Regions from separate parts of the Ensifer sp. R-19 genome, predicted to be linked through region 4. Evidence: riboswitches for the same ligand, from Rfam matches in the RefSeq annotation. Region 4 holds a riboswitch; each other region holds the start of a gene.

What was found. Region 4 has a riboswitch for thiamine pyrophosphate ahead of thiD (bifunctional hydroxymethylpyrimidine kinase/phosphomethylpyrimidine kinase). Riboswitches for the same ligand answer to the same signal wherever they lie in the genome.
Region 1: linked by a shared signal. The riboswitch ahead of thiO (glycine oxidase ThiO) and the one ahead of thiD (bifunctional hydroxymethylpyrimidine kinase/phosphomethylpyrimidine kinase) in region 4 are both predicted to bind thiamine pyrophosphate.
Region 2: linked by a shared signal. The riboswitch ahead of thiC (phosphomethylpyrimidine synthase ThiC) and the one ahead of thiD (bifunctional hydroxymethylpyrimidine kinase/phosphomethylpyrimidine kinase) in region 4 are both predicted to bind thiamine pyrophosphate.
Region 3: linked by a shared signal. The riboswitch ahead of thiB (thiamine ABC transporter substrate binding subunit) and the one ahead of thiD (bifunctional hydroxymethylpyrimidine kinase/phosphomethylpyrimidine kinase) in region 4 are both predicted to bind thiamine pyrophosphate.

Annotation. Positions count from the first base shown of each region.
Region 1 is NZ_CP184570.1:1,975,983-1,980,189, reverse strand. It holds gene ACN9MO_RS28345 (8-amino-7-oxononanoate synthase) at 1-587, opposite strand, end outside; gene bioB (biotin synthase BioB) at 584-1,600, opposite strand; TPP riboswitch at 1,997-2,117, shown strand; gene thiO (glycine oxidase ThiO) at 2,278-3,249, shown strand; gene thiS (sulfur carrier protein ThiS) at 3,246-3,443, shown strand; gene ACN9MO_RS28325 (thiazole synthase) at 3,447-4,207, shown strand, end outside.
Region 2 is NZ_CP184570.1:2,123,796-2,128,002, reverse strand. It holds gene ACN9MO_RS29045 (sensor histidine kinase) at 1-453, shown strand, start outside; gene ACN9MO_RS29040 (sigma-54-dependent transcriptional regulator) at 457-1,821, shown strand; TPP riboswitch at 1,917-2,045, shown strand; gene thiC (phosphomethylpyrimidine synthase ThiC) at 2,136-3,956, shown strand; gene ACN9MO_RS29030 (hypothetical protein) at 4,170-4,207, shown strand, end outside.
Region 3 is NZ_CP184569.1:3,504,894-3,509,100, forward strand. It holds gene ACN9MO_RS17000 (ABC-F family ATP-binding cassette domain-containing protein) at 1-1,041, opposite strand, end outside; gene ACN9MO_RS17005 (thiamine diphosphokinase) at 1,045-1,695, opposite strand; gene ACN9MO_RS17010 (GNAT family N-acetyltransferase) at 1,780-2,265, opposite strand; TPP riboswitch at 2,411-2,529, shown strand; gene thiB (thiamine ABC transporter substrate binding subunit) at 2,579-3,607, shown strand; gene thiP (thiamine/thiamine pyrophosphate ABC transporter permease ThiP) at 3,639-4,207, shown strand, end outside.
Region 4 is NZ_CP184570.1:308,349-312,555, reverse strand. It holds gene ACN9MO_RS20905 (hypothetical protein) at 1-46, shown strand, start outside; gene ACN9MO_RS20900 (glycosyltransferase family 4 protein) at 43-1,344, shown strand; gene thiD (bifunctional hydroxymethylpyrimidine kinase/phosphomethylpyrimidine kinase) at 1,500-2,309, opposite strand; TPP riboswitch at 2,561-2,663, opposite strand; gene ACN9MO_RS20890 (hypothetical protein) at 3,673-3,954, opposite strand; gene ACN9MO_RS20885 (amidohydrolase) at 4,076-4,207, opposite strand, start outside.

The sequences.
Region 1 (4,207 bases), 730 kb from region 4:
ACCAGAAATCCATCATGCCGATCGGCGAGCGCGGCGAGGTCTGCAAGCGGCGCCCGGTCGCCGTCCATCGAATAGAGGCTTTCGACGGCAATCCACGGATGTCCCATGCCGCCGCGCTTGCGCCACGCACCGATCGCATCGGCAAAGGCGTCAACGTCGCTATGCTTGACCGCGATCGCACCGGCCCTGCTTGCGGCGATACCCTCATGGGCACTCGCATGGATCAGGGCATCGTGGACGATAATATCGTCGCGCTGCGGCAGCGTCGAAAACAAGGCGGCATTGGCCGCATAGCCGCTGCCGAAGAACAGCGTTCGCTCCACGCCAAAGAAGGCGGCCGCCTCCGCCTCCAGCGCCTCATGTTCCCTGTGGTTGCCGCGCAACAGCCGCGAACCGCCAGATCCGACCGGCACGCCGCGGTCGATCGCTGAGCCAATTGCGGCCTTCAGACGCGGCGATCCGGCGAGCGCCAGATAGTCGTTGGAGGTGAAGTCAACGCCACCAACCGCGACAAGCTCGCGCCGACGCCCTTTGCGTTCGAGGCCAGAAAGCGTCTTCTCCTGGCGAGCGAAGAGGCTCACGCTCATTCGGCCGCGTCCTGTTTTGCCGCTGATGCCATCGGTTTCAGTCCCAGGCGACGGAAGAGTGCCGCGTCGTGGTCCTCGCCGGGATTGTCGGCGGTCAGCAACGTCTCGCCGACGAAGATCGAATTGGCGCCGGCAAAGAAACAGAGCGCCTGCATCTCGTCGCTCATATCGGTGCGGCCGGCCGAAAGGCGGACATGCGACTGCGGCATCAGGATGCGCGCCAGGGCGATGGTGCGAACGAAATCGATCGGATCGACCGGCGCCGCATCGGCAAGCTTCGAGCCCGGGATCGGAATCAGCATGTTGATCGGCACGCTTTCTGGGGGCACCGGCAGATTGGCAAGCGTCACCAGCATCGATATCCGATCGTCAGCCGTCTCGCCCATGCCGAGAATACCGCCGGCACAGACCTTGATGCCGGCATCGCGGACGTTCGCCAACGTTTCCAGCCGGTCGGCAAAGCTGCGGGTGGTGATGATCTCGCCGTAGAAGCGCTCCGACGTATCGACATTGTGGTTGTAGTAATCGAGCCCAGCATCTGCGAGCCGCCCGGATTGTTCCGGCGTCAGCATGCCAAGCGTCATGCAGGTCTCCATGCCGAGCGACCGCACGCCCCGGACCATGGCGACGATCGCCTCCATGTCGCGCTCCTTCGGGCTGCGCCAGGCGGCGCCCATGCAATAGCGCGTCGCGCCGCCGTCCCTCGCTTTCCGTGCTTCCGCAAGAACCCGTTCGACTTCCATCAGTTTCGACGCTTTCAGCCCCGTCGGGTAGTGCGCCGACTGGCTGCAATAGCCGCAGTCTTCGGCACAACCGCCGGTCTTGATCGAGAGCAGGCGGCTCATCTGGATGGCATTGGGGTCGAACTGGGCGCGGTGAACGGACTGCGCACGATACAGAAGGTCGTTGAATGGCAAATTATAGATTTTTTGTGCGTCGGCCAGAATCCAACCGGTTTTGGCGGATTTGGTGGCTCCGGAGGTCGGCTCGGTCGAACTGTTTGTATCCAGCATGTTCGTTCACTTCCCTGTTTGCGGCAGAGCAAAATAGATAGAATGCATTATTATCTATAATTTTCACGGACACTGCATCGAGCAACCATCCAGAAGGAGAGTTTACTCTAACAATTCAATCACAGCGTGCCTTTGCGTGCTTCAACTGGTGCAACCAGAAGGGCAAATACCGCGACTTTCGGCGGCATCAGCTGATGGCGATGACAGCAACGGCCAGATGCCCGGATTTTCGGGACCTTGCGCCTTGCACTAGCCGTAGATCTCTCGACCGATGCCCGCTACCGACACCAGCGAGCCTCAAGAACACATGTCCTTCCACTTTTTATAGATAATTTTTTGCGCACGAGGTACACACCGGCAGCCCTTGACAAAATCCGATCCAGCCGCTCAGTTTGAAGCATTCACCAGGGGTGTCCCGACAAGGGGCTGAGATTCTGCTAGGCGGTTTCCGCGGCGCAGTGACCCGTTGAACCTGATCCAGTTCATACTGGCGTAGGGACGGTGCAGACATCGCTGCCGCATTCGCGTTCGCGCGAGCAGATCTCGGCAAGGCGTCCTTCCCTCTCTTCCGGTCCGAACTGGGTCTCCAACAATGGAGCCTCGGCAATGCGTATCTTCATCGCGATTCTGCTTCCTTCAGACCGACGTTCGGCTCGCCGCAGCTGGGCGCATTGACCATGCGCATCCTGATCAAAGGCGCCGGCGTCGTCGGGCTGACCTTGGCACATGAGCTGATCGGCCGTGGCGTCGGGGTGGCCGTTGCCGAGCGGCAGCCAGACTTCCGCGGGGCGGCGTCGTGGTTTGCCGGCGGCATGCTGGCGCCCTGGTGCGAACGCGAGAGCGCCGAGGAAACGGTGCTGACGCGCGGCATCGGCGCCATCGACTGGTGGGACCGCGCGCTTCCGGGCGAAGTGTCACGCAACGGCACCCTCGTCGTCGCTCCGCCGCGAGACGTCGGCGAACTCAAACGCTTCGCTTCGCGCACGTCCGGCTTCGAATGGCTCGACGGAGAAGCGATCGCGAGGCTGGAGCCGGCGCTTGCCGGTCGCTTCCGAGAGGCGTTGTTCTTCCCCGGCGAGGCGCATCTCGACCCGCGCCGGGCGCTTGTCTTGCTGCGGCAAAAGCTCGTCGAGCACAGCGTCGCCTTCATCGGCGAGGCGGATAATAGCAGCGACAGCGATCTGATCGCCGACTGTAGCGGCGGCGCAAGAATCGGCGGCACCACCGGTCTGCGAGGCGTGCGCGGCGAGATGCTCTATCTGCAGACCGGTGAAGTGGAATTGTCGCGGCCAGTCCGTCTCATCCACCCGCGCATCCCGCTCTACATCGTACCGCGCGGCAATGGTCTGTTCATGTGCGGCGCGACCATGATCGAAACCGACGACGGCGGTCCGATCGCCGCCCGTTCGCTGATGGAGTTGCTGAACGCAGCCTATGCGCTTCACCCCGCCTTCGGTGAGGCGCGCCTTCTCGAAACCGGCACCGGCGTCCGGCCGGCCTTTGCCGACAATCTGCCGCGCGTCATGCGCGCCGGAAACACCATCACGCTCAACGGGCTCTATCGCCACGGCTTCCTGCTTTCACCGGCCCTGGCCGAGGAAGCGGCGAACCTTGCCCTTGCCCAGAACCTGAAGGGAGACGCCGCATGAAATTGACCGTCAACGGCGAGGATCACGAACTCACAGTCACGACCCTTGCCGAACTCCTGGCCGCACTCGACTTCGAAGGGGATTGGCTTGCCACCGCCGTCAACGGCGAGCTGGTGCACCGAGCCGACCGCTCGGCCCATTCCCTCAGCGATCGCGACCGGATCGAAATTCTCTCGCCGATGAAAGGAGGCTGAGACATGCTGACGCTTTATGGACAGGAACTGCGTTCCCGCCTGCTTCTGGGCACCGCCCGCTACCCCTCGCCTGCCGCGCTCGAAGACGCGGTTCGGTCGTCGGCGACCGAGATTGTCACGGTTTCGCTGCGCCGCGAAACCGCCGGCGGCCGTCAGGGCGGCGCTTTCTTCGACCTGATCCGGTCGCTCGGCGTGCACGTGCTGCCCAACACCGCCGGCTGCCACTCGGTGTCGGAGGCGGTGCTGACCGCCAAGATGGCGCGCGAGGTCTTCGGCACCAACTGGATCAAGCTCGAAGTCATCGGCCATCAGGATACGCTTCAGCCCGATGTCTTCGGGCTGGTCGAAGCAGCACGCATTCTTTGCGCCGAAGGCTTCGAGGTCTTCCCCTACACGACCGACGACCTCGTGGTCGGCGAGCACCTCGTCGAGGCCGGATGCAAGGTGCTGATGCCCTGGTGCGCGCCGATCGGCAGCGCCATGGGGCCACAGAACATCCCGGCGCTGCGCGCCATGCGGGCCCATTTTCCGGATATGCCGCTGATCGTCGATGCCGGCATCGGCCGGCCCTCACACGCAACGACAGTGATGGAACTCGGCTTCGACGCGGTTCTGCTCAACACCGCCGTCGCCGGGGCAACGAAACCGGCCCTCATGGCCTCCGCCTTCGCCCGAGCAATCGACGCCGGACGCGATGCCTTCGAGGCGGGCATGCTCGAACCGCGCGATTTTGCCGTTCCCTCCACGCCCGTCATCGGAAAGGC
Region 2 (4,207 bases), 580 kb from region 4:
TTCGTCGCCGAGCCGACACCGATGCGCGAGGTGATCGAGGGCGCCTTGATGCTGCTTCGCAGCCGCTTTGCCGGCCGCATGGATGCCATCGTCATCGACCTGCCGGAAAACGGGCTCAGCGTTTACGGCAGCCGCATCCGTCTTGAACAGGTCCTGATCAATCTGCTGCAAAATGCCTTGGAGGCACTCGGCGAGCGCAGCGATGCCGAGATCCGCGTGCGCTGTGAGGAGGACCCTTCCGGCACGGTCTTGCTTGTCGTTACCGACAACGGCCCCGGCATACCACAGCATATCCGCGAGGATCTGTTCACGCCGTTCAACACCTCGAAGGACGAAGGGCTCGGCCTTGGACTCGCCATCTCCCAGGAGATCGTCGCCGACTATGGCGGCGAGATATCAGTCGAAACCAGCGACAAGGGCACCGTCTTCACGGTGCGCCTGAAGAGGGCCTGAGCGATGCAGCCATCCGTCTACCTCATCGACGACGACAACGATCTGCGCAAGGCGATGACGCAGACGCTGGAGCTCGCCGGATTCGCCGTCACTTCGCTTGCAAGCGCCGCCGAAGCCTTGGGAACCCTCGACGCGAATTTTGATGGCATTGTCGTCAGTGATATCCGCATGCCCGGCATCGACGGGCTGCAGCTCTTTCGCCGCATCGCTGCCTTCGATGCCGACCTGCCCGTGATCCTGGTGACCGGCCACGGCGACATACCGATGGCAGTTCAGGCGCTGCAGGATGGCGTCTACGACTTCATCCCAAAACCCTTTGCCGCCGACCGGCTGGTGCAGAGCGTGCGCCGCGCGCTGGAAAAGCGCAGTCTCGTCATGGAGAACCGCGCGCTCAAACGGGCGGCCGAAACGGCCGGCGACAGCCTGCCGCTGATCGGCCAGACGCCGGTCATGGAGCGCTTGCGCCAGACGATCCGGCACATCGCCGACACGGATGTCGACGTGCTCGTCGCCGGTGAAACCGGCAGCGGCAAGGAGGTGGTCGCGACGCTGCTCCACAATTGGAGCCGGCGCCGCGACGGCAATTTCGTGGCGCTGAACTGCGGCGCGCTGCCGGAAACGGTGATCGAGAGCGAACTCTTCGGTCACGAACAGGGCGCCTTCACCGGCGCCCTGAAGAAGCGTGTGGGTCGCATCGAACATGCGAGCGGCGGCACCCTGTTTCTTGACGAGATCGAGGCGATGCCGCCGGCGACCCAGGTCAAGATGCTGCGCGTTCTCGAAGCCCGCGAGATCACGCCGCTCGGCACCAACCAGGTGCGCCCCGTCGATATTCGCGTCATCGCCGCCGCCAAGATCGATCTCGGCGACCCGGCCCAGCGCGGGGACTTTCGTGAAGATCTCTACTTCCGATTGAACGTCGTAACGCTGTCGATCCCGCCGCTGCGCGAGCGCCGCGATGATATCCCGCTGCTCTTTTCGCACTTCCTGACGCGGGCGGCGGAGCGCTTCAAGCGGGACGTGCCTCACGTCTCGCCGGCAGTGCAGCAACACCTGATGACCCATGCCTGGCCCGGCAATGTGCGCGAACTCTCACATTTTGCCGAACGCGTGGCGCTCGGCGTCGAAGGCCCGCTGGGACAGCCGGTTGCGCCAGCAGAACAGCCGGGTTTCGCGCTACCGGAACGGCTCGAACGCTACGAGGCAGAGATCCTGAAGGAAGTGCTTCGCGCCCAGCGCGGCGACGTCAAGGCGACGATCGAGGCGCTCGGTATTCCGCGCAAGACATTCTACGACAAGCTCCAGCGCCACGGCATCAACCGAGCCGACTATGCGGAGCGCGGCGTTCCGGAAAAATCCGGCAGCTAACTCTCGTCAGCGGCCAAAATACACCCAAAAATTGCATCTTCGTCGACGGGCGAATTCGCGCTTGACGACCCGTGCCGTTCGATGGCTATCTCTTGGGCATTCACCAGGGGGGTCCCGCAAGGGGCTGAGATTCTGCTGGATGGCCGGCTTACCGGCTGTGGCGCAGTGACCCGTTGAACCTGATCCAGTTCATACTGGCGTAGGGACGGTGCAGATATCGAAGCCAGGATTCCGTGCGTCCAGCACCTGGCGGAGCGTCTTTCATCCTTCCGGCATCAGAACTGGGTCTCCAATCGCAAACTTGGAGCCTCGTCATGAATATTGCCACAAAGCCCACCCCTCTCACGGTCACCCAAGGCCCGCTTCCCGCCTCCCGCAAGGTCCACAAATCAGGCATCCTCCACCCGGATATCCGCGTGCCGATGCGCGAGATCGCGCTGCACCCGACCTCCGGCGAGCCGCCGGTTACCGTCTACGATTCCTCCGGCGCCTATACCGCCGACGATGCGGAGATCAGCATCGAGGCGGGGCTGCCGCGACTCCGTCGCAACTGGATCGTCGGGCGCGGCGACGTGGAAACCTACGAGGGGCGCATCGTCCGTCCTGAAGACAACGGTTTTGCCAGCGGCGACCGGCTGACGCCGACCTTCCCGTTCCAGCACGCGCCGCTCAAGGCGACTGGCGGCAAGGCGGTAACGCAGCTTGCCTACGCCCGCGCCGGCATCATCACGCCGGAGATGGAGTTCGTGGCGATCCGCGAGAACCTCGGCCGCGATGCGGCACGCGCGATAGCTCGCGACGGCGAAAGCTTCGGCGCCCATATCCCCGACCATGTGACACCGGAGTTCGTGCGCCAGGAAATCGCCAGCGGCAGAGCGATCCTGCCCGCCAACATCAACCATCCGGAATCCGAGCCGATGATCATCGGGCGGAACTTCCTGGTGAAAATCAACGCCAATATCGGCAACTCCGCTGTCACCTCGTCGATGGCCGAGGAGGTCGAGAAGATGGTCTGGGCGACGCGCTGGGGCGCCGATACGGTCATGGACCTTTCGACCGGCCGCAACATCCACAACATCCGCGAATGGATCATCCGCAATTCGCCGGTTCCGATCGGCACCGTGCCGCTCTACCAGGCGCTGGAGAAGGTCAATGGCATTGCCGAGGACCTCAACTGGGAGGTTTATCGCGACACGCTGATCGAGCAGGCCGAACAGGGCGTCGATTATTTCACCATCCATGCTGGCGTACGCCTGCACTACATCCCGCTCACCGTCGATCGCGTCACCGGCATCGTCTCCCGCGGCGGCTCGATCATGGCCAAGTGGTGTCTGCATCACCACAAGGAAAGCTTCCTCTACGAGCATTTCGAGGAGATCTGCGACATCTGCCGCGCCTATGACGTCTCCTTCTCGCTCGGCGACGGATTGCGCCCGGGCTCGATCGCCGATGCCAACGACGCGGCGCAGTTTGCCGAACTCGAAACGCTCGGCGAACTCACCAAGATCGCCTGGGCGAAGGATTGTCAGGTGATGATCGAGGGCCCCGGCCACGTGCCGATGCACAAGATCAAGGAGAACATGGACAAGCAGCTCGCCGTCTGCGGCGAGGCGCCGTTCTATACGCTTGGGCCGCTGACGACGGACATCGCTCCGGGCTACGACCACATCACGTCAGGCATCGGCGCTGCGATGATCGGCTGGTTCGGCACCGCCATGCTCTGCTACGTCACGCCGAAGGAACACCTGGGCCTGCCCGACCGCAACGACGTCAAAGTGGGCGTCATCACCTACAAGATCGCCGCCCACGCCGCCGATCTCGCCAAGGGTCACCCGGCCGCCCAGGTGCGCGACGACGCTCTCTCGCGCGCCCGCTTCGAGTTCCGCTGGGAGGACCAGTTCAACCTCTCTCTCGACCCGGAGACGGCCCGAAACTTCCACGACGAGACCCTGCCGAAGGAGGCACACAAGGTCGCGCATTTCTGCTCCATGTGCGGCCCGAAATTCTGCTCGATGCGGATCTCGCACGACATTCGTGCGGAAGCGCAGAAGGAAGGGCTGGAGGCAATGGCCGCGAAATACCGCGAGGGCGGCGATCTCTATATGCCGGTCGCTGAGGTCGAAGCTAAGAGTTAAAGCGCAACACGTCGGGAGGGACGCCTCACAGTCCCTTCCGACGGCAAGGCGGATGCTGGGCCTTGGGCGAATAGCTTGCCCCCTCATCGGTTGAACGATATGTAAGGCTCACGCAAAAGTCGCCGCCGGCGAACCCGTCGCTCACGCCAAGCTGCCGTCTTCTGCGGCGCTCTTGCAAGACGATGAAAAGACGCCGTTTACGAGGAAAGAGACTTGAGGACACGCCTGCTGAGACTGACGGCCCTGTCGAT
Region 3 (4,207 bases), on a different replicon from region 4:
CATTTCGAGGTTGGTGCCGAGCTTGACCGTGCCTGTGTCCGGCTCGATCTGACCGGTCAACATCTTGAGGAGCGTCGTCTTGCCGGCACCGTTCGGACCGACGAGACCGATGCGGTCACCGCGATGGACGCGGATCGAGAAGGGCGCGACGATGGTGCGGTCACCATAGGCCTTGCTGACCTTTTCGGCCTCGATCACCAGCTTGCCGGACTCCTTGGCGTCAGCTGCCGTTGCCTGCACGGTGCCTTGAGGCCCCTTGTGGCCGCGATAGACCGCGCGCATGGTCTGCAACTCGCCGAGGCGGCGCATGTTGCGCTTGCGCCGCGCCGTCACGCCGTAGCGCAGCCAGTGCTCCTCGCGCTCGATCGCCTTGCCGAGCTTGTGCTGCTCCAGTTCCTCGGCCTCCAGCACCTCGTCGCGCCAGGCTTCGAAATGGCCAAAGCCGCGATCGAGCCGGCGCGACTGGCCACGGTCGAGCCAAACGGTCGCCGTCGAGACCTTCTCCAGGAAGCGCCGGTCGTGCGAGATCAACACCAGCGCCGAACGGCTGCGGGTAAGCTCCTCTTCCAGCCATTCGATCGTCGGCAGGTCGAGATGGTTGGTCGGTTCGTCAAGCAGCAAGATGTCAGGTTCCGGCGCCATGACGCGCGCCAGTGCGGCACGGCGCGCCTCACCGCCCGAAAGGCGCGTCGGGTCTTCTTCGCCGGTCAGGCCCAGATGCTGCAGCAGGTAGGCGACGCGATAGGGATCGTCGCTCGGTCCGAGGCCGGCTTCGGCATAGGCCTGCACCGTGTCGTAGCCGTCGAAATCCGGCGCCTGGTGGAGATAGCGGATGGTCGCTGAGGGATGGCGGAACACCTCGCCCGACTGTGCCTCTGAAAGGCCCGCGGCGATCTTCATCAAGGTCGACTTGCCCGAGCCATTGCGCCCGACAAGGCAGATGCGATCGCCCGGTTCCACTTGCAGATTGGCACCGGCAAGCAGCGGCGCGCCGCCGAAGGTCAAGAAGATATCGTCGAGTTTCAGAATTGGGGGCGCCAAGGCTCAGGCTCCGGAAAGATCATAGGGGCGGGCAAGCACGATGGCGCGTCCGCTCTTGAGGCTGAAGCGAAGGGGACCCTCCGCGACGTTGGAAACGGTTCGGGACGATCCGAACGGCAGGGTGAAATCGTCAAGCGGATAGCGCGCATTGACGATCGAAAGGCCGGTCAGCTCGGTCAATCCCAGCACGGAAAAGAGACAACCTTTCGGCAGGTCGAGATCGAGCGTGCCTGCCAGCAGCGGGTAGGCTTCTTCCTCGCCCGAGGTCATCAGCACCGAAAGCCCGCGCTCGGCAAGCGCTGCGGCCTGCAGCAGGTGCAGGAAGGCATGGTCGCTGCGGCTGCCGCCAAGCGCGCCGGCAAAGATCAGCCGATCAGCGCCGCGGGACAACGCAGCCTCGACCGCGATCTCGCCATCCGTCGCAGCCTTTGCCGCCGGGTAGGGCTCGCGTGGAACGGAGGCGAACTCGGACAGCAGGGCGTCTTCGGTCGAATCGAAATCGCCGACCCAGACATCCGGCACGACGCCGAGCAAGCGGGCATGGCGCATGCCGCCGTCAGCGGCAACGAAGCGGCTGCCGCTGAGCTGCTCTGTCAGCCGGCTGGTCACCGAGAGGGCGCCGCCAAGCAATATGGTGAAGGTCGATCGAGCCATGGCAATGCCCATAGCGCAAAGGATCGCGGAAGGAAAACGAAGAAAACCGCAAACCGCTGCGATCGCAGCAATTTGCCGAAGCCGTCAGTGTCCTTCCGGCACCGGTTCCGGGAATAGCATGCCGGCATAGATCCCGGGTGTTGAATCGGGAATTTCGATCGCGCCGGCCACGCGCTCGTAGAACTTCGCCGGGCCGACGCCACCGATGACCGCATAGCCGTAGCCCGCCTCGCGCATCGCCGTCAGGCTTGCAAGCAGCAGCGCCTCGCCGATGCCCTGCCCACGCATACCTTCATCGACGCCGGTTGGGCCGAAGAAGCCGAGCGCTGTCACGTCGTGGCAGGCAAAGCCGACGATCTTTTCGTCGTGCACCGCGACGTGCATGCGTGTCGGGGTCGAGGAGAAGGCAGCTTCCGCTTCGCCTGCCCAGCCGGCGCCAAACGTCTTTTCGATCCAGGAGACCACCAGACGGCGTTCCGGCGCCATGGCGCGACGGATGCTGATGCCTGAACCAAGCCGCGACTGGGGCTCTGCCGGAAGGGCATAAAGGCGAACTAGCATATCTGGCATGGGATTTCCTCCTTGCGGCCAAGCGTGATGGTGTCATAGCGCAGTTGCCGGTTGGCGAAAACGCCCGACAGAAAATGGGCTCGCCCCATGCGTCGCCCATTCCAAACACCGCTTGCCATGAAGCCGCCGCAGCGGTAAATCTCTTGCCGCTCTAACGGGGTGCCTCCCGACCGCATGGCGGCCGGAGGCTGAGAGGCGTCAAAACGCCAACCCGCGGAACCTGATCCGGCTCATACCGGCGGAGGGATTAGACGCGATCGCACCGATACGCCCTTTTCCCGTGCAACAACGAACTTTGGGAGAGGTGCTTCGCATGTCCAATTCATCACAGCTCAAAATACTTAGCCGGCTAGCGCTGGCCGCAAGCGCAAGCCTTGTTTTCACCGGTTATGCCGCCGCTGCCGACAAGACGCTGACCGTCTACACCTATGAAAGCTTCATCACCGAATGGGGGCCGGGCGCCAAGGTGGCGGAAGCCTTCGAAAAGACCTGCGAATGCAAGGTCAACTATGTCGGTGTTGCCGATGGCGTCGAACTCTTGACGCGCCTAAAGCTCGAGGGTGCTGCCTCGAAGGCCGACATCGTGCTCGGTCTCGACACCAACCTCGTGGCGGAAGCAAAGGCAACGGGCTTCTTCGCACCGCATGGCATCGAAGCGAAGGACCTGAAGGTGCCCGGCAACTTCTCCGACGACACCTTCCTGCCCTATGACTACGGCCATTTCGCCGTCGTCTACGACACCGAGACCCTGAAGACACCGCCGAAGAGCCTCAAGGAACTGGTCGAAGGCGACGCGTCGCAGAAGATCGTCATCGAGGACCCGCGCACCTCGACGCCGGGCCTCGGATTGCTGCTTTGGGTCAAGGCGGTCTATGGCGACGAGGCGGGTGCTGCCTGGGCGAAGCTCAAGGACCGTGTTCTGACCGTCACCCCCGGCTGGTCGGAAGCCTATGGCCTCTTCACCAAGGGCGAAGCGCCGATGGTGCTCTCCTACACCACCTCGCCCGCCTACCACATGGTCGCTGAGAACACCGAGCGCTACCAGGCGGCCACCTTCTCGGAAGGTCACTACATCCAGATCGAAGTCGCCGGCATGACCAAGAGTGCCAAGGAGCCGGAACTGGCAAAGCAGTTCCTCGCGTTCATGACCGGTCCGGAATTCCAGTCGATCATTCCGACAACCAACTGGATGATGCCGGTCGCAGCAACCAAGGAGCCGCTGCCGGACGCCTTCAACAAGCTGGTCAACCCGGAGAAGACCTTCCTGCTGCCATCGGAAGAGGTCGCGAAGAACCGCAAGGCCTGGATCGACGAGTGGCTTGCTGCCATGAGCAAGAACTGAGGCCGGATTGTTCGCACTTCGCGAAAACCGCATGACTGTTGTCGCCGGGGCGATTTGCCTCGGCGCCTTCCTGCTCTTCGTCGGCCTGGCGATCGCCGCCTTGCTCGCCCAAACCGGCGGCACGGACGAAGGCACTCTGTTCGACGCCTATATCTGGCGCGTCACCCGCTTCACGCTGCTGCAGGCAAGCCTTTCCACTCTGCTGTCCGTGCTCTTCGCGATACCGGTGGCGCGGGCGCTGGCGCGGCGGCCGCGTTTCTTCGGCCGGATCTGGCTGTTGCGGCTGATGGCGCTGCCGCTCGGCCTGCCCGTTCTCGTCGGCGCACTCGGGCTGATCGAGATCTGGGGACGCCAGGGCTTCCTCAATTCCGGCCTGCGCTGGCTCGGCCTCGAGCAACCGATCAGCATCTATGGCCTGTTCGGCATCCTGCTTGCCCATGTCTTCTTCAACATGCCGCTTGCGGCGCGCCTGTTCCTGGCCGGCCTCGAGCGCATTCCCGCCGAATACTGGCGCAGCGCTGCCAATCTCGGCATGCCCTCCCGAGCGCTCTTCCGCTTCATCGAATGGCCCGTCCTGCGCGGCCTGTTGCCAGGCGCGGC
Region 4 (4,207 bases):
GACCGTCGAGCCAGACACCACGACCCACAATGAGGTTTCGGCATGAGTGACAAACTCCGCGTGCTGGTCGTCTCGCACGGCCACCCGACCCATTCATTGGGCGGCGCCGAGATCGCCTCCCATGGTTTGCACAAGGCATTGAACGGCCTGCCGGGGATTGAATCGATCTACCTCGCCCGCGTCGGCAATCCCGTGCCGCGCCACGGCGCATCGGCGCTGATGAGCCTTCGCCTGGCGATGGACGAAGTGCTCTACCATGCCGAGGACTTTGATCATTTCTTCCTGTCCAACGGCGATACCGACGCGATCCGTCGCGACCTCTTGCGCTTTGTGGGAGACATCAAGCCCGACATCGTCCACTTCCACCATATCATCGGCTTCGGGCTGGAAGCGCTCTATGCGGTGCGCGATGCTCTGCCGAAAGCGCGCATCGTCGTGACCTTCCACGAGTACCTGCCGATCTGTCACAACCACGGGCAAATGGTGAAGCGGCCCTCGGGTCAGCTTTGCAATGGCGCTTCGCCAATCAGCTGCCATACGTGCTTTCCCGAAATCCCGGTTTCGCGTTTCGTACGCCGCGAGCAGTTCGTGCGGGGCATGCTGAACCTTGCCGACGCCTTCATCGCCCCGAGTGCCTTTCTCGCTAATCGCTATGTCGAGTGGGGCATCGCTGCCGACAAGATCTTCGTGATCGAAAACGGCATCGTCCTGGGTGAAAAGACGCCGGCGCGTGAATTGCCGGCGCCGACGGCACGTCGCAATCGTTTTGCCTATTTCGGGCAGATGACCCCCTTCAAGGGCGTTCACGTGCTGATCGACTCGGTATCGCGCGTGCCCGACGATATCTGGGGTGACGATTCCACGCTGATGATCTTCGGCGGCAACCTCGAGCGTCAGCCGGCCGAGTATCAGGACCGGGTCGCGAAACTGATCGAAGACGCTGGCCGCCGCGTCCGCTTTTACGGCTCCTACCAGAACCAGGACATGCCCAGGCTGATGCGTTCCGTCGACTGGGTTGTGATGCCTTCTGTCTGGTGGGAAAACTCGCCGATCGTGATCCAGGAGGCCCTCCACCATGGGAGGCCGATCATTTGCTCCGACATCGGCGGCATGGCCGAGAAGGTTCGCGATCGGCTGGACGGCTATCATTTCCGCTCCGGCAGCGCGCAAGATCTTGCTGATCGACTGATCGATGTGCTGAGCACGCCAAGGTCATGGGACAACCTCAAGGCAACCCTCAGGCGCCCGATGAGCCATGTCGACTGCGGCCGCGAACATATCGCGCTTTATCGGAAACTGCTCAAGGAGGAACAGTCGGTTCACCCGAGCGCCGCTGTGGCCTGAACCGAAAAGCGCTCCGTCCCGGCACTCACCTCGCATTTACAAGCGGCCGACTTCCCGACTCGACGGACATTCCATTGCTTATCGGGCAATGGAATGTCCTGTTTTTTTAAACGTCCACTTGAATGGTGGAACCGGCGCCAAGCGCCGGAATGGAATTAATCACCGCTCGGGCCCCACCACTGATGGAAGTGATGAACCGGTCCCCGCCCCTGCCCGATTTTGAGCGCCGATGAAGCAACAAGCGCCTCATGCAGATAGGTCTTGGCGGCGACAACCGCCTCCTCGAGGGTGCGGCGACGGGCGAGACCAGCCGCGATCGCGGCAGATAGCGTGCAGCCAGTTCCATGATCGTTCCTTGTCTCGACCCGGGGTCGCGACAAGCGCAGGGAGGTATCCCCGTTGAAGAGGATATCGACAGCTTCGTCGCCCTTGGCATGCCCGCCTTTCATGAGCACGGCGCGCGCACCAAGCTTCAGCAGCATCTGCGCCTGGCGGCCCATCTCTGTCTCATTCTCGGCAACGCTGCACCCCGTCATCAGTGCCGCTTCGGGCAGGTTCGGCGTCACGATAAGCCCAAGCGGCAGCAGCTCCCCCTTGAGCATCGCGATCGCATCCGGACGCAACAAAATGTCACCTGAAGTGGCAACCATCACCGGATCGATGACCGCCAAATGCCCGTATTGCTTCAGGCCGGACGCGATCGCCGCAATCGTCTCCTGACGGGACACCATGCCGACCTTCACCGCGCCAACGGCGAGATCCGAAAACAAAGCATCGATCTGAGCTGTAACGACAGCCGGAGAGATATCCTCAACGGCCGTCACACCTCTGGTGTTTTGCGCGGTGACGGCCGTGATGACGGTGGCACCATAGACGCCGAGCGCCGAAAACGTCTTCAGATCCGCCTGGATGCCGGCCCCCCCACCGGAATCCGAACCAGCAATAGTAACGGCGATGGCAGTCATGCCTGGCTCCGCTGAAATGTGGAAGCGGGTCCAAATATGGCAAACGCGGTCTCAAGCCACCGGCTCAAGCACGCGCAAACTGAGGTGGGTCTTCCATGCAACCTCGAAGAATCCGACAGATTGAGCCGATGGGTCGGTCGTCCCGCCCCCAGGAGTTCTTCGTCGCTACATTCTAAACGGCGTATTGGCACCAACGATCTCCCGAAACCAAAATCACGGAGATCCAGATGAACGGCGAAGACGCGGGGTGCCAGAGAGGCCCTTGCCGTTCCTACGCCGGTATGATCCGGATCAGGTTCAAGGGTCTGGCTCACCGCCATCTCAGCACTGTCAGGTGCGCCCCTCGGCAGGCATGAATGCTATGGGAGCGTGACAGGGGATGTCAATTGCTTGAGTTTAGCAGGCCCGTATATGCGTCGGCTCGACGCGGAAGACGGAGGACCTGAAAGGAAACAACCAGCAAAAAGGCCCCTTTTGCCTCGAAAGCATAAGGAGCCTTCCGTCTGAGCGTTCGACTTCACAGACCTTGGCAGACTATCCACCTGAAGGCCGTTAAGGCAAGGGGATTTCGAACGCGAGCCTATGCAATCCCGGGCGGCGGGCCTTCCACGCATAACGATAGATGTTAGGCGCCTCATCGCATCATATCACCGCAATGCTTTGAGAATTGCACTTGCTCGGTCCAAGGCGGCTTCCGCTGCACGCGGTTCGAGTGTGACAGACAGAATATCGCGGTGTGCCATTGCGAGCACGACCTGCAACACTTCATCAGGCCAGCAGAACGAGGTGCCATCCGTTGGGGCCGCGATCGCCGGCTAGCCAATACTTTGCCGTTCGGCCACTCGCGCCTGTCCAGCGCATGATCGTCTTTATCGCACGGCCTCCCCCACCCAATTCGTGACGCAGCGCCGCCGCAACGGCGGCAAAGTAATCGTCTCTAGCGGCGCGCGCTGATGCTAGAACCATTGTGCCCGTATTCAGAACCATACTGCCCACCTCCCCAGTCTATACTCCGGCATTCTGACCTCAATTCACACGTGATATACCGGCACGTCATGGTTATCGGTTGGACTGAGAACGGCGACGAACAACCGCCCTCGGACGAGCAACCCAAGGTTCGCGCGGCGATCTACGTTCGGATGTCGACCGAGCATCAGAAGTACTCGACCGACAACCAGATCGCCGCCATCGAGCGCTGCCCGCCAAGCGTCGCTTCGAAATCGCGTGGACATACGCCGACGAAGGAAAAAGCGCCAGATATCTTGGCAGAGTTCCAAAAGATCTCGGAGCTTCGGAAGGCAGCTTAGGAAACCGGTCCCTGCATGTTGCTGAACGGCTGCAGGAAATTTCTGACCGCAATGTTCTATTTAGCTGTCCGCTTAGTGCACTGGTTCTCTCGCTTGATGCAAGCTATCTCCGCCGTCGAGCATTCGGCAACGCCGTTGACGATCGCGCAATGCGAGCACTGGTCGGTGAACTCCAGGCAATCCGGATTGGCCTTGATGAAGTCCTGCAGACTAACATTCTCAGTCTGTCGCGGCTCAGGAATGATATCTGCAACGGGCATATCCGCCGCGTAAGCGCTCGCCACTCCCGCCATGGCAATCGCGAGGCAAACCGCGTCACGGAAGCTGAAATGGCTCATCCATTTGGTCCTCCTGAAGGCAAATCCGGACGCGGCGCAAACGGCTCTCCGTCGGGAATTGCGCAATTTCTGAGAGTGCCATCACAACAACCGTTGAGCAAGCGACCTTCCGGCGCTGCCCTCACCCCAACTCGTTGCGGATCGTCCGCATGAACACCCGTGCGCCCATGCCGATCAGCTCGTCAGGAAAATCATAGTCCGGATTGTGCAGCCGCGCGTGGTTCTCGCCGGCGCCAAGGAAGAACATCGCCGC